Regions from separate parts of the Lysinibacillus sp. A1 genome, predicted to be linked through region 2. Evidence: riboswitches for the same ligand, from Rfam matches in the RefSeq annotation. Region 2 holds a riboswitch; the other holds the start of a gene.
What was found. A riboswitch is a leader RNA that binds a small molecule or an ion and turns the genes downstream of it on or off. The one in region 2 is predicted to bind FMN.
Positions count from the first base shown of each region.

Region 1: it holds a riboswitch for FMN, as region 2 does, so the genes downstream of both, PI85_RS12555 (ECF transporter S component) here and ribE (riboflavin synthase) in region 2, are expected to answer to the same signal.

Region 1 is NZ_JSZM01000012.1:623,490-631,083, forward strand. It holds gene PI85_RS12540 (ATP-binding protein) at 1-1,667, shown strand, start outside; gene sigX (RNA polymerase sigma factor SigX) at 1,746-2,279, shown strand; gene PI85_RS12550 (hypothetical protein) at 2,276-3,559, shown strand; FMN riboswitch at 3,713-3,900, shown strand; gene PI85_RS12555 (ECF transporter S component) at 4,121-4,708, shown strand; gene PI85_RS12560 (sodium-dependent transporter) at 4,890-6,236, shown strand; gene glnA (type I glutamate--ammonia ligase) at 6,428-7,594, shown strand, end outside.
Region 2 is NZ_JSZM01000009.1:85,130-92,723, forward strand. It holds gene PI85_RS06735 (ABC-F family ATP-binding cassette domain-containing protein) at 1-1,481, shown strand, start outside; FMN riboswitch at 1,594-1,719, shown strand; FMN riboswitch at 1,838-1,963, shown strand; gene ribE (riboflavin synthase) at 2,170-2,808, shown strand; partial or broken gene ribB (3,4-dihydroxy-2-butanone-4-phosphate synthase) at 2,836-3,426, shown strand; gene ribE (6,7-dimethyl-8-ribityllumazine synthase) at 3,472-3,939, shown strand; gene PI85_RS06755 (spore germination protein) at 4,090-5,553, shown strand; gene PI85_RS06760 (GHKL domain-containing protein) at 5,784-7,091, opposite strand; gene PI85_RS06765 (histidine phosphatase family protein) at 7,558-7,594, shown strand, end outside.

The sequences.
Region 1 (7,594 bases), on a different contig from region 2:
ACTACCATATGCAGCAAGCAGAAATATCTTTACGTCAAACTGCTGCCACTGTGGCAAGTATAGTGGATGACAATGAAACCGCTGAATCGACTTCGGAATTATTAAAAGATATTTTACCTAAAGGCACCAATGCACTCATCGCAATCAGCCATGTAGAGGTATCCTTTGCCATGCAAGAAGGACTCAATAAAAAGGAAATTCAAGATACTATTTTGGCAAATAAATCTTTCCGTGAGGTTTTTCAATCAGATGAACCAATTACTAAAGAAATGATGATGCCCTCCTCTACTGATCAAGAGAAAATGGAATCTTACGTTGTGCTTGGTTTCCCATTAAATGTAGAAAATGCTGTACATGGAGCAGTTTTCATCTATCAAAGCCCCGATGCCCTACATAAAACGTCCAAGGAAACGACGAAAATTGTCTTTTTGGCAGCTTTCATAGCATTTGTCTTGACTACATTTTTTGCGTTCTTCTTGTCTTCACGTATTACATCTCCACTAAGAAAAATGCGTGAGCTGGCATTTGAAATTGCAAAAGGGAATTTTGAAGCGAAAATGCCTACGACTCAAAATGATGAAATTGGACAGCTGGCAGTTGCCTTCAATCAAATGGGTCGTCAATTAAAGCATAATTTAGAGGTCATCAATCAAGAGAATGAACAGCTATCCAATATTTTGACATCTATGACAGATGCAGTGATCACATTTAATCGCGACCGTACAATATTATTAAGTAATCCACCAGCGGAACGTCTGATGCAAAAATGGTTTGTAAACAAAGGCTCACAAAGTGCGAAGCCAATACCGCCAGAGCTGTATCATATGCTGGATCATGTACTCATGTTTGAGGATAAGCTAGAAGAGGAAATTGAAATGGATGGTAATTACTATACGTTTACAATTAGTCCTCTTTATAGTGGAGAAATCATTCGTGGTGCAGTCGCTGTTATTCGTGATATGACTGAACAACACCGCCTAGAAAAACTTCGATCCGATTTTATTGCGAACGTCTCTCATGAATTGCGGACGCCAATCGCCATGCTACAAGGCTATTCTGAAGCTTTGATGGATGATGATTTTATTCAAGATCAGGAAGAACGTAATGAAATAACAAAAATTATTTATGATGAATCCAAACGAATGGGTCGCCTTGTCACGGATTTATTAGATTTAGCACGCATGGAATCGGGGCATATGACACTCTATAAAGATGAATTACCAATTAATTCTACATTCGAGCGTATTACCCAAAAATTTGCACAGGTTGCAAAAGAAAAGCATATTCGTCTACTATTTGATAGTGAATTTAATGACGATGCACTGATTAATATAGATGAGGATCGGATCGAGCAAGTACTCACAAATTTAGTCGACAATGCACTAAGACATACGGATGAGGGATCTGTCACAGTAAAAGTGGAGCAGGAGCCAACATTCGCTAAAATTTCTGTTCAAGATACAGGACATGGTATTCCTCAAGATGATTTACCTTATGTCTTTGAACGCTTTTATAAAGCAGATAAGGCACGTACTCGATCTAAGGGTGGTACGGGACTTGGCTTAGCCATTGCACGAAATATTATAAAAGCACACTCAGGAAATATTATGGTAGATAGTGTGCTTAAGGAAGGTACTACCTTCACATTTTATTTACCGTTCGATTAATAACGTGGTTTGTTATTAATTGACTGTAACTTCTGCGAATGTAAGACGACAAATAATATAGAACGGGGGTGGAGTGCATTGAATGACTCCGTGTTCCATCGACTATACGATGCCTATCATCAAGACGTGTTCCAGTTTCTAATCTATCTAGTAAAAAACCGTACACTTGCTGAAGATTTAGCGCATGAAGTGTATGTAAGAGTATTGCGCTCATACGATCAATTTGCAGGCAATAGTAGTGAGAAAACATGGCTTTTTGCAATAGCCAAAAATGTTGCGATTGATCATTTTAGAAAGCAAGCAGTGCGTCAGAAGCATTCGCTTGATTTCTTTGACTGGGAAACGGAACAACTCCATTCAAACACACCATCACCGGAGGAAATGCTACAGGCCAGTGATGAATTTATGCAAGTAGAGTCAGCATTAGAAAACTGTACTGGCGATCAAAAAATGGTCATTATTATGCGCTATTTCCAGGATTTATCGATTGCAGAAACGGCGCAAATACTTGATTGGACAGAAGCGAAGGTAAAAACAACCCAGCATCGAGCCATTAAATTTTTAAGGCAACAGCTACAGCCGATCAGAGAACAGGAGGCGAAACGGCAATGACACATAAGCCATTTGATGATGAGCAGCTTGAACATGTACTGAACAATGCCCCTAAGCTTTCTGACCACCGTTCGAAAGAAGATATATTAAATCGGTTAATGGCAGATGCTCGCTTGCAAGATAATATACACCTTCAAGAAACTATGCAAGAACCTATAGAAGATGAACCATCTCAACAGGAAGATGCTACCATTAAAAAGCCTACGACGAGATCAAAAGTACGTAATATGCAGATTTATATGAGTGTAGCCGCAGTCTTTGTGCTAACAATACTAGTTGGCACAATATTGAAGAACAATCAAGGTGAGCAAAAAGATCAAGCGAGTATGCCTGAAACGGCTCAGTTTTCGACGATGCAAGAGGATTCAGCAGCAAAGGAAGCGGCCACGCAGGATGAAATGCTGGATTCCAAAAGTATTGTTGCGGAACATGAGCGCATTTTATCTTTACGTACATCTGTCTATGAGGAGGATGTAAAAGATGCTGTCGTATTTCGTATTGGTTTGGCAGGGCGTGATGCGGAAAGTGTTCCTATGACGTATGTGATTCCAAATGAACGTGTGGCTACTGATTTTGGAGAAGAGAAGCCTTCTACCTTACGGATATATGAAAAGTATGCTCCTCAAATTGACGAGGAGGCTAAAGGGTTTACAGAGTATCATCCTTATAAAGGTGAGCTGAAGGAAAAGGATGATAAGCTTATCCATGTCTTGCCAAAGGGGAATGACTATGATGTTGCCTCTGCTGCAGTAAATGAATATAAAGGCACAATGGAAGACACATTCTCAGACTCTGAATACACCGAAGTGGAAATCCAAAATGAAGATGGAACCCCGTATGAGTTTTCTCAAGAAGGTGAGCCAAGTCAAGGAATGTCCTTAACGAATGCAAAGCACTATAATTATTACTTGTACCATGATTCCAATGGTGCAGAATATTTATCACCAGATTTCCGTCAATCTTTTGAGACAGTCACAGAGGCACTTACACTGATGAAAAATAAAAATGATGATGTCTATACATCGGTAGTGCCTGAAAATGTAACATACACAGTCACTGAACAAGCGGAAGGTGTAGTTGTGACTTTTGATATTCCGCTTGATTTAACATCTATGGAACCAATACGAGCTACTCAATTAATTGAGGCCATGATGTTAACAGCTGCTAGCTTTAATCAACAGCTCCTTTTAGATAATGTTGTGCAAGAAAGCTGGGAAGGCTTTGATTTAAAGGGTTATTTACCAAAGCCAGTGGGACCGAATAAACAGTTTTTACCATAGTCGAAGGAAGAAAAAACAAGAGAGGCATTCCTGCATGGCGGGAGTGCCTTTTCTATTTATAAAACATAGCAATTTAATCGGATTTTTTTGAGCAGAACTATTTACTTTTACTTCGTAATTCATTATAGTAAAGCTGTAGAATAAAATAATATGATTCATCTTCGGGGCAGGGTGAAAATCCCGACCGGCGGTAATAGAGTCATAAATCGCTAATGAATATATTCATTAGCTCGCTTGATTTATGTTAAACTCTTCAGCCCGCGACCTGTGCGAATTTTCGCATGGCTGACTTGGTGAAATTCCAAGGCCGACAGTTAAAGTCTGGATGGGAGAAGATGGAGGTACGATCGTCATTCATTGTCATGAAATGAACTATGACCGAGCGCTTTTTTTGTATGGTTTATTAAACAGTGCTCAAAAATTAGTTGATGAGGACGCTTATTCGTTATGCCTTTCTCCCTTATGCTTTATTAAACGCATAAGGGTTTTTTCATGAAACAATTGAAAGATCGTCACCTTTCTTCTTGCGAGATTGAATCAGCAAAGAGGAGAGAGTTTTCTATGAAGAAAAATGTCAAACTTCAATCGTTTATTACGATTGGCATGCTGAGCAGTATTTCATTTTTATTAATGCTTTTTAATTTCCCGATTCCGCCATTCCCAGCATTTTTGGAAGTGGACTTCAGTGATATGCCTGCCTTACTTGCGGCAATCACAATGGGACCTGTAGCTGGTATTTTAGTAGAATTGTTTAAAAATGTGTTGGATTGGATTTTCTCAGGCACTCCAACAGGCGTTCCTGTAGGGCATATGGCTAATTTTGTAACAGGTATTTTATTCATCTTGCCAGTAAGCTTTATTTTTAATCGCTTTAAAACAATCGCTGGCCTTGTTGGAGGTTTAGCAATGGGAACAATTGTGATGGCAGTAGGAATGAGTGTTTTAAACTATGCTGTATTTTTACCAATGTACACTTACTTCTTAGGAATGGAGCCTGTTGTAGGTGATTCACTTTATAAAATGATTATCGCTGGTATTTTACCATTTAATATTGTCAAAGGGATTTTATTAACGGGTATTATGGCGTTATTATTTACGACAATGCGTAAATGGATTGACCGCCAGCGTTCTATGTATATAACAAAATAAAATGTACTAAGCCTCGAGGGATGAACTCGAGGTTTTTTTATGGCGGAATATAGAAAGAAAAATAGAAAAAGGTAACGGGTTGTCAAAATATAACTAGTTCTTTTTTAGTAATACCTAGTCGAAAGCTATATTTTCATGTAAAATTAGAGAAGAGTTTAGAAAGTTAGAGGAGTTTGAAGAGATGAGTGGAAAAAAAGGACAGTGGTCTAGTAAGTTAGGATTTATTTTAGCATCAGCAGGTGCTGCAATTGGACTAGGAGCGATTTGGAAGCTCCCGTATGTAACCGGACAAAGTGGAGGAGGCGCGTTTTTCTTAATCTTTGTATTGTTTACATTATTAATTGGGCTCCCGATGCTATTATCTGAATATATTTTAGGACGAGGTACACAGTCAGAGGCAATCACTGCCTATAAAAAAATTGCTCCTATGAAAAAGGGATGGGCATGGATTGGCCGCATGGGTGTTCTCGGATGTTTTTTATTACTAACATTTTATAGCGTTGTCGGTGGCTGGATTTTTATTTATAGTGGGCTAGGCGTAGCGGGTGCTGTCATTGATCCGGCTATTGATCCTGGAGAACTATTTGGAAAAATAATTGAGACACCTTGGATTACAATTGTAGGTTTGGCTTTGTTTACATTAGCAAACGTACTTGTTATTTCATTAGGTGTCCAAAATGGTATTGAAAAGGCGAATAAATGGATGATGCCATTGCTCTTTATTATGTTCATTGTCCTAGTGATTCGTGCTGTCACATTAGATGGCGCCATGGAAGGGGTAAAATTCTTTTTATGGCCTGATTTCTCAAATATTACCGGAAAAGCCTTATTAGAAGCTTTAGGGCAATCCTTCTTTGGGTTAGCCGTTGGATTTTCTTGTCTTGTTACATATAGTTCCTACCTCAAAAAAGATGTGAGTCTACCGAATTCAGCAGGCTCCGTCGTTATGCTAACGGTACTTGTTTCATTTTTAGCTGGACTAGCTATTTTCCCGGTCGTTTTTGCTTTTGATTTAGAGCCGGCAGCTGGGCCGGGCTTGTTATTTATGGTGCTACCGACAGCATTTAGCCAAATGCCATTTGGGGAAGTATTTTTAGCGATGTTTTTATTATTATTCTTATTTGCCACATTAACGTCCTCGTTTAGTTTATACGAAATTATTGTTGCGGCATTTATGGAAAATAGTCAGAAGTCTCGTCTGGTATGGACTTCATGTCTTGGTGTAGTTGTCTTTCTTGCGGCCATCCCAGCATCTCTTTCCTCTAGCCTGCTAGCGAATGTATCGGTTTTTGGAAAGAATATTTTTGATGCAACTGACTTTTTAGTATCAAACTTAATGCTGCCATTGGGGAACTTGTCCATTGCAATTTTTATTGCATATGTAGTAGATAAAGAATTTGTGAAAAGAGAACTGCTAATGGGAAGCCAGATGGGGCAGGGGTATTATTCGATTTACAGGATGTTAATGGTAATCATAGTACCAGCTGTCATTCTCGTAGTGTTCGTTAATATGCTATTACAATTTTAAAAATATATAAGGTGTATCCATTTAGTCAATGGGTACGCCTTTTTTATGTATCGAAAATCAAGATAAATATATTCTAAAAGAAAGATGTTATAAAACCTTACATACATATTGCTAAAAATAAAAAAATGATGTATTTTAAAAGCAGTTATAAAAAAAGTGTGTTAATTAAATTTACATTGGAGTGGTGGAAAATGAAACATTATACAAAAGAAGGTATTATACGCCGAGTAAAGGAAGAAAATGTGAAGTTTATTCGCCTACAATTTACTGATATATTAGGAACGATTAAAAATGTAGAAATACCTGTGAGTCAATTAGAAAAAGCTTTAGACAATAAGGTTATGTTTGATGGCTCTTCGATTGAAGGCTTTGTACGTATAGAGGAATCTGATATGTATTTAAGACCAGATTTTAATACATTTGTCATTTTTCCTTGGACAGCTGAAAAAGGTAAGGTCGCGCGTCTTATATGCGATATTGCAAGGCCAGATGGGTCACCATTTGAAGGAGACCCACGCTCTAATCTAAAGCGCGTTTTAAAGGAAATGGAGGAGTTGGGTTTCACTTCCTTTAACTTGGGCCCAGAGCCAGAATTTTTCCTTTTTAAGCTGGATGAAAAGGGGCATCCGACACTTGAGCTAAATGACAGCGGAGGTTATTTTGACTTAGCTCCGACAGATTTAGGGGAGAATTGTCGTCGGGATATTGTTTTAGAGCTAGAAGGGATGGGCTTTGAAATTGAGGCTTCTCACCATGAAGTAGCACCTGGACAGCATGAAATTGATTTTAAATATGCTAGTGCCATTGAAGCATGCGACAATATTCAAACATTTAAATTAGTCGTAAAAACAATTGCTGCACAGCATGGGCTACATGCAACATTTATGCCGAAGCCACTATTCGGAGTTAACGGCTCTGGTATGCATTTTAATCTTTCGTTATTTGAAGGGGATAAAAATGCATTTTATGATGAACACGCAGAACTTCAATTAAGTGCAACAGCTCGTAGCTTTATGGCAGGAATCATCCAGCATGTACACGGATTTACGGCGATTACGAATCCACTTGTTAATTCTTATAAACGATTAGTCCCAGGCTATGAGGCTCCATGCTATGTTGCGTGGTCTGCTCAAAACCGTTCACCACTTATTCGTATACCAGCAGCTCGAGGATTATCAACTCGTGTTGAATTACGTTCAGTTGATCCAGCGGCGAATCCTTATTTAGCAATGGCTGTGATCTTGGCTTCGGGGCTTGATGGCATACGCAAGGATTTAACGCCTCCAGCAGCGGTAGATCGCAATATTTATAAAATGACAGGTCCAGAGCGTGAATTAAATGGCATTGATAGCTTACCA
Region 2 (7,594 bases):
CAGGGGATCTTCCCTATGATGAAGGCGATATTTTTATAGGGAAGAGAATGAAACTAGGCTATTTACGACAAGATAGTGGGTTGCAGCCAGACCATACGATTTGGACTGAAATGCTTGGGGCATTTACTGAGCTTCAAGAGGCTGAAAAGGAACTCCGAGAGCTGGAAATGCAGATGGGTGAGCCTTCCTGCATAAATGACCATGAAAAGCTAGAACAAGTAATGACGAAATATGCCAGCAAGTCAGATTGGTTTTCACAGCAAGGTGGCTATGATGTTGAGGCAAAAATAAATAGTATGTTAAATGGTATGGGCTTTGGTAGCATCCCAACAAACACACTTATCGAATCATTAAGTGGTGGACAGAAAACTAGGCTGGCACTTGCTAAAATTTTACTAGAGCAGCCGGACTTGTTGCTGTTAGATGAACCAACTAACCATTTGGATTTTGCGACTTTAAATTGGCTTGAAAGCTATTTACGTGGCTATCAGGGAGCTATTATTGTTATTTCGCACGATCGTTACTTTTTAGATGCCCTTGTCAATAAAATTTATGAGATTGAACGCACCCATGGAACAACATACAGCGGTAACTATTCTAAGTATGTGGAAAGCAAGGCGAAAAATCGCGAATTAATGGAAAAAAAATATACGATGCAACAGCAGCAAATCGCCAAAATGGAGGATTATATTGAGCGGAATATTACGATGGCTACTTCCTCGAAAAGCGCTAAGAACAAAAGGAAGCAGCTTGAACGAATAGATCGTCTTGAAAAGCCTCAGAAGGATCTAAAACACGCACAAATGACATTTGCTACAGATAAGAGATCTCATAAAGAAGTGTTGAAGGTAAAAGATGTAGTGCTCTCCTATCAGCTAGAAGATAGCAAAAAAATATTATTGCAAGATATTGAGTTTTCATTGGATAGAGGCGATCGGGTCGCATTAGTAGGTCCAAATGGTGTGGGGAAATCAACGCTTTTGAAGGCGTTATTACATGAATTGTCTCCGGACCGTGGCGTTATCACATGGGGAAATGGTGTGACAATCGGCTATTATGATCAAGAGCAAGAGACATTACATCCTAATAATATGGTATTACAAGAGGTTTGGAGTACTTTCCCTTCAATGGAAGAGGCAAAAATACGATCAGTACTCGGTAATTTTTTATTTACGAAAGAGGATGTATTTAAAAAGATAGACTCCCTTAGCGGTGGGGAAAAAGCACGTGTAGCGTTAGCAAAGCTTATTTTGCAAAAAGCCAATGTACTTATAATGGACGAGCCGACCAATCATCTTGATTTATTTAGTAAGGAAGTATTGGAGGAGGCGCTATTGCAGTTTGATGGCACCTTATTATACATTTCTCATGATCGTTATTTTCTTAATAAGCTAGCCAATAAATTGCTTGAATTATCACCAACTGGGATGACGGCCTTTTCGGGAAATTATGATGATTATGTTCAAAAAATAAGCCATTAAAGGATTTAGGGGCCACCTCTATAGCAAGAGGTGGCCCCTTTTTAAAAAAATTACAAACAGAAGTATAGATAATATAATTAAATAGTGTTATCGTAAGAACTAGCTAAATAAAATGATCCTTCGGGGTAGGGTGAAATTCCCAATCGGCGGTGATGAAGCAATTCAAAGTCCGTGAGCGCAAGCTGATTTGGTGCAAATCCAAAACCGACAGTAACAGTCTGGATGGGAGAAGGGTATAAGTGCGAGCTTTTTAAATTCAATGTAATTTAGAAGGTCTATTTAACTATGCATTTATGACACTACTTCCCGCAAATATGTTGGGGAGTTTTTTTATTTAGCCAATCAATTGAATAGAAGATGTTCTTCGGGGTAGGGTGAAATTCCCAATCGGCGGTGATGAAGCAATTCAAAGTCCGTGAGCGCAAGCTGATTTGGTGCAAATCCAAAACCGACAGTGATAGTCTGGATGGGAGAAGAACAAATAAGATACTAGTCTATGGAAAAAATGTATATCCAAATAGGCTTATTTATTGATGTCTTATACTCCCAAAACCCCTTTGTCAAAGGGGTTTTTCTTTTTATATGAGTTTTAAGAAGGGAGACGGATAGAAACGTAAGAGTGACGGATAAAAACTCAAAAACCACAGATAGAAGCTATGAAAGATCAGTGTGAAAGCAGGTGAAATAAATGTTTACAGGTATTGTGGAGGATATTGGCACTATTAAAGCCTTGCAAAGCGATAAGAACAGTATGAAAATTACGGTTCAATCATCTAAAATTGCTGAAGATGTGGGATTAGGGGATAGTATAGCGGTCAATGGTGTTTGTTTAACGGTGACTCATTTTACGGATCAAGAGCTTACGATGGATGTTATGCCTGAAACCGTCAAAGCTACAAATTTACATCAGCTAACAATAGGGGATCCGGTTAATTTGGAGCGTGCGATGTCTGCTAATGGGCGATTTGGGGGCCATTTTGTTGCTGGTCATGTCGATGGTGTTGGGAAGATTTTACGAAAACGTCCGATGGCCAACGCGGTTTATATTGATATCGAATTGTCTGAGGAACTAACAAATTTCTGTATTCCGAAGGGCTCCATAACGATTGATGGCACAAGCTTAACAATTTTTCATGTTGAAACGAATCAGGTCACGATTTCACTGATTCCTCATACTTACAAGGAAACGATTTTAGGTATGAAAAAAGTGGGCGCTTTCGTCAATGTTGAAACAGATTTAGTCGGTAAATATATTTTAAACGAAATGAAAAATGGGCAAGGCAAGTCAATGATTACTAGAGATTATTTAGCACGACATGGTTTTTAAAATCACATAATGAGGAGATGAAAAATAGTGCTACATGCAATTGAAGATGCCATAGAGGATTTAAAGCAAGGGAAAGTAATCGTCGTAGTGGATGATGAGGATCGGGAAAATGAGGGGGATCTTCTAGCGCTTGCTGAATTTATTACTCCGGAAACGATCAACTTTATGGCGACTTATGGCAAAGGGCTAATTTGTACGCCGATTTCGCAGGAGCTAGCACATCAGTTAGATCTGCACCCAATGGTTCAGCATAATACGGATAACCATCAAACAGCCTTTACCGTAAGTATCGATCATATGGACACAACAACGGGAATTAGTGCCTTTGAGCGTGCATTCACTATACAAAAAATGTTGGGGTCTCAGGCAAAAAAAACTGATTTTCGTCGGCCAGGACACATTTTTCCACTAATCGCAAAGGATAATGGTGTCTTAGAGCGAAGGGGCCATACGGAGGCGAGCATTGATTTAGCCAAGCTTTGTGACAGTATTCCTGCTGGAGTGATTTGTGAAATTATGGGAGATGATGGTCACATGATGCGCTTTGATGAGTTGACAAAGTATGCAGCACATCATGGATTAAAAATGATTTCCATTGAGGAGTTAGCCGCTTATCGTAGTCAATCATTTACAACAAACTAATAACGAGGGAGATATAAAAAAATGGGTCAAACATTTGAAGCACAATTAATTGGGACGGATTTAAAAATTGCGGTAGTCGTAGGTCGATTCAATGAGTTTATTACAAGCAAATTATTAGATGGTGCAATGGATGGATTAAAAAGACACGGTGTAGATGAAGCATCCATTGATGTTGCATGGGTGCCAGGAGCTTTTGAAGTGCCTTTTATTGCGAAACAATTAGCAGAGACAAAGAAATATGATGCCATTATTGGTTTAGGGACTGTTATTCGTGGTTCTACAACACATTATGACTATGTGTGTAATGAGTCGGCAAAAGGTATTGCGAATGTATCCTTAACGACCAATGTACCAGTTATTTTCGGTATTGTTACAACAGAAAATATTGAACAGGCGATTGAGCGTGCGGGAACAAAATCAGGTAATAAAGGCTATGATTCCGCGATATCGGCAATTGAGATGGCTAATCTACAAAAAATGATTGGTTAAGAGCATCCTAAATAGGTTATCACAGTATTTGTTTCTTGAATAATTTTTATGTCCATGGGAAAAATATGCCTAAGTATATTTATTACATGTCGTAGTTTTCATAAATGTACTAAATTCGAGCAGGCTCAGTAGGAGATGAGAAGTATTTCAATGGAACAAATGATGAATTTGAAAATGTTGAAATCACTATTTCAACGCTCTGCTGATATAATATTCCAACAGTATAAATTTCAGCAACATACAGTCCATATGATAACCTGTGATGCTATGATAGACGAAGAACTCCTTCAAACGGTTGTGGTCGAACGTGTTCAATCCTTATTTAACTGTGGTTCTGATGAAACGTTAGAGGAGCTTATCGAACAGCATCTTCATGTGCCCTATTTACAAAAGGTCACTAAGAAAGAAGATATGATTACAAGAGTCTACAAAGGCCATGTCTTATTATATTTTGAGGAAGATCATTTGATTTATTCCAGTGATATTTCAAATAGACCTAATCGTGAGCCGGGGGAAACAACGCTTGAGTTAGTTGTAAAAGGACCAAGAGATGATTTTATTGAAGATGTATTTATTAATATAGCTTTATTACGAAAACGTTTACCTACGAATTCATTTAGTGTAGAAACATTAGAAATCGGTCAACGCTCTAAAACAACGGTAGCCGTACTATATATGGAAGACATTGTGAATTTAAATATGTTAGAACAAATCCGATTACAATTACAAAAAATTGATACAGATATTGTCGTCAATGGTGATTTACTGATGGAGGCAATTGAACAGACGGCTAAAGTTCTCCCTAGACATGATTATACGGGAAGACCCGATTTTGCTCTTCAAGCATTAATGAGAGGGAGAATACTAATAATGATCGATGGCGTTTCCTATGCCATGATTATTCCTGCCAATATTATGCTGCTCTTTAAAACATCTGAGGACAATGAATATCCAATCATTGTCAGTTCAATGGAACGGGTGCTCCGAATATTTGGGATACTGATCAGTATGTTACTTCCTGGTTTTTGGCTAGCCGTAACAACCTATCATCAAGAGCAGCTCCCCTATCTTTTACTTGCGACAGTGGTTGAATCAAGAACGGGATTACCGTTCCCGACGATACTTGAAATCATGATGATGCTATTTATGTTTGAAATGTTCCGTGAGGCCAACTTACGCTTGCCAAGTGCCATCAGTGGCTCGATCAGTGTTGTTGGAGGGTTAATAATTGGAGATGCTGCCATTAAGGCTGGCGTGACAAGCCCTTCGATGATTGTAATCATTGCGATTTCAAGCATTGCTGCATTTACATTGGTCAATCAAGCCTTTGTAACAGCAATGAGTATTTTTCGATTAATTATCATTTTATTTTCAGCCTTTTTCGGTCTTTTTGGATTTTTTATTTCGGTCTTTTTCATTATTATCTATGCAGCAAATATGCGTGTACTCGGTGTGCCCTATATTAATTTTAGTGCAGATTTTGAACAGGGTAATATTGGAAAATCCTTACTGCGTTTATCACCGAAAGGTTATAGTCTAAGACCGTCCTTCCTAAAACCACAGGACCAGACACGAACGGCAAATAATAAATCAAAAAAAGATAAGGGTGTATGAGCGTTACCTGACATCAGACTATAGACAAGCTCAAAAAATTGGAGTTTGCCTATAGTCTTTTTTTATAATTAATGCCACTACGGGGTGATGAGCTAGTTCCAATCCACTTTTAAGAACTCTGTAGTGCTGAACGTCTATTTCTCCGCATATGAAAGAGAAAGAATAACAAAAACCATTGAGAGTCATTATCTTCTCAATGGTTTTTGTCTAAAGCTCTCTACATTTTGTAGCTATTTGAAGGGAATATGGACGATGGCAGTCGTTTCAAGATGTTTCGATGATTCAATCGAAATATCTCCATGATATTTATGGACGATTTCTTTCACAATAAATAGTCCTTGTCCTCGAATTTTCCCATTTTCATGCTTCTTCGTAGAGAATCCTTGTTTAAAGATTTGGTTTGCGTCTACAATATTCGGTCCTGTATTCGTAATTTTAAATTCATATTGTCCTTCATCAGCTTGACAACAAATCATAATTTTACGTTGCCCCTCAGGCAATTCATTCGCAGCATCAATCGCATTGTCAATTAAGTTCGATAGAATCTTGATTAAATCGGTCGTTTTAATTTTATTAAAATCGCCCTGAGAGATGGTGAAATCCATATCAATATTATGATTCTGTGCTGTTAGCTTTTTCGTTTGTAATAATATGGATAAACCTGGATGGTCAATATTTAATTTTAATGATTTAATCGCTTGTACTTCTTTAGACAGTGATGCTAAATATTGCTTTGCTTGATCGGTTTTTTCTAATTGTAAAAGGCCATGTAAAACTTGGATATGGTTCGTGAAATCATGACGTAACGATGACACCGAAGTAATCAACGTTTTGATCTCTGCTTGGTAAGTGTCTTCTGTGGCGCCTACTTCCTTCGCTACCTCTTTTTGGTACCATCTTTGTAAAAATAAAAAAGAACCAGCAACAATTAAAATAAATACACCGTTGAAAATAAAAATAAATAGGTTATCTTCAATCACTTTGCCTTTAATACCATTCAATGTATCTGCACTTATATCAATGCCCAGGTAACCGATTATTTGGCCTGTATCATCTTTAATTGGCGCACCAACAGATAAATAAGAACCATGGACTGAATCATGGATTACTTCTGTGACATAGGTTTCACCATGATAGGCTTTTTCTACTTGTTTAGCTGGAACAGTACAAACCTCACCTATTTCAAATCCTTTTTTTAGTTCACTTGGCAGACCCATCACCATTGCTTTTGATACCTTTGGATTATCCACCTGCAATGTATAAACAAATAATGCACCTAGCTTTATCCTTGCATCATTTAAGTAACTTCTTACTTCCCAATAATAATCATTCTTTTGCGGATTATTCAAAAATTGCTGATAAGCAATTGTATCGATGGAAGCAGCAATGGAATTAGCAGCCTCTAGACTTTGATTAGCAATCGATTCTTCAACGGTCTTTTTAATTTTTACATAGGATGTAATGATGTTTAAACTTGTAAACAAACATAATAAAATGGTGGATAGAATTAATATAAGCTTTATTTTTCGATTTTTCATATTACTCGGGACTTCCTCATCTATTAATATTCTAGAATATTAATTAACTCTATTTTTTGTTTGTAAACCAAACAATGCTTGTTTATCCTACATAAATTAAAACACAAAATCAATATGACTTTAAAATTACACACCGTAAACACTAGTTTAATAATCCTTTACAAGAAAGTAAACTAAAAAGGTGAAACAGTATATTTTAAGTCTCATTTCCTATCCTCATGGAAAATTCAAAAAGTTTCTAAAACAAAGGTCACATAAAAAATGAGTGGGTGCCAGTCATATATAATCTTTTCCCTTATATTTGTAGATAAAGTACTTTATATAAAAGTTAAAAGAAATGAGGAGCGGCAACTCCTGCAGAAATCGACAGTTCCTTTATTTCCATGTGAAAAAATAGGGAGCTTTTTTCTATTTGTAAGACATACATTACAAAGAATAAAGTGATAAAATGAAGGGGATGAAAGAATTGGAAAAGGATCTCCTGAAATTATTAAAAGAGGGAG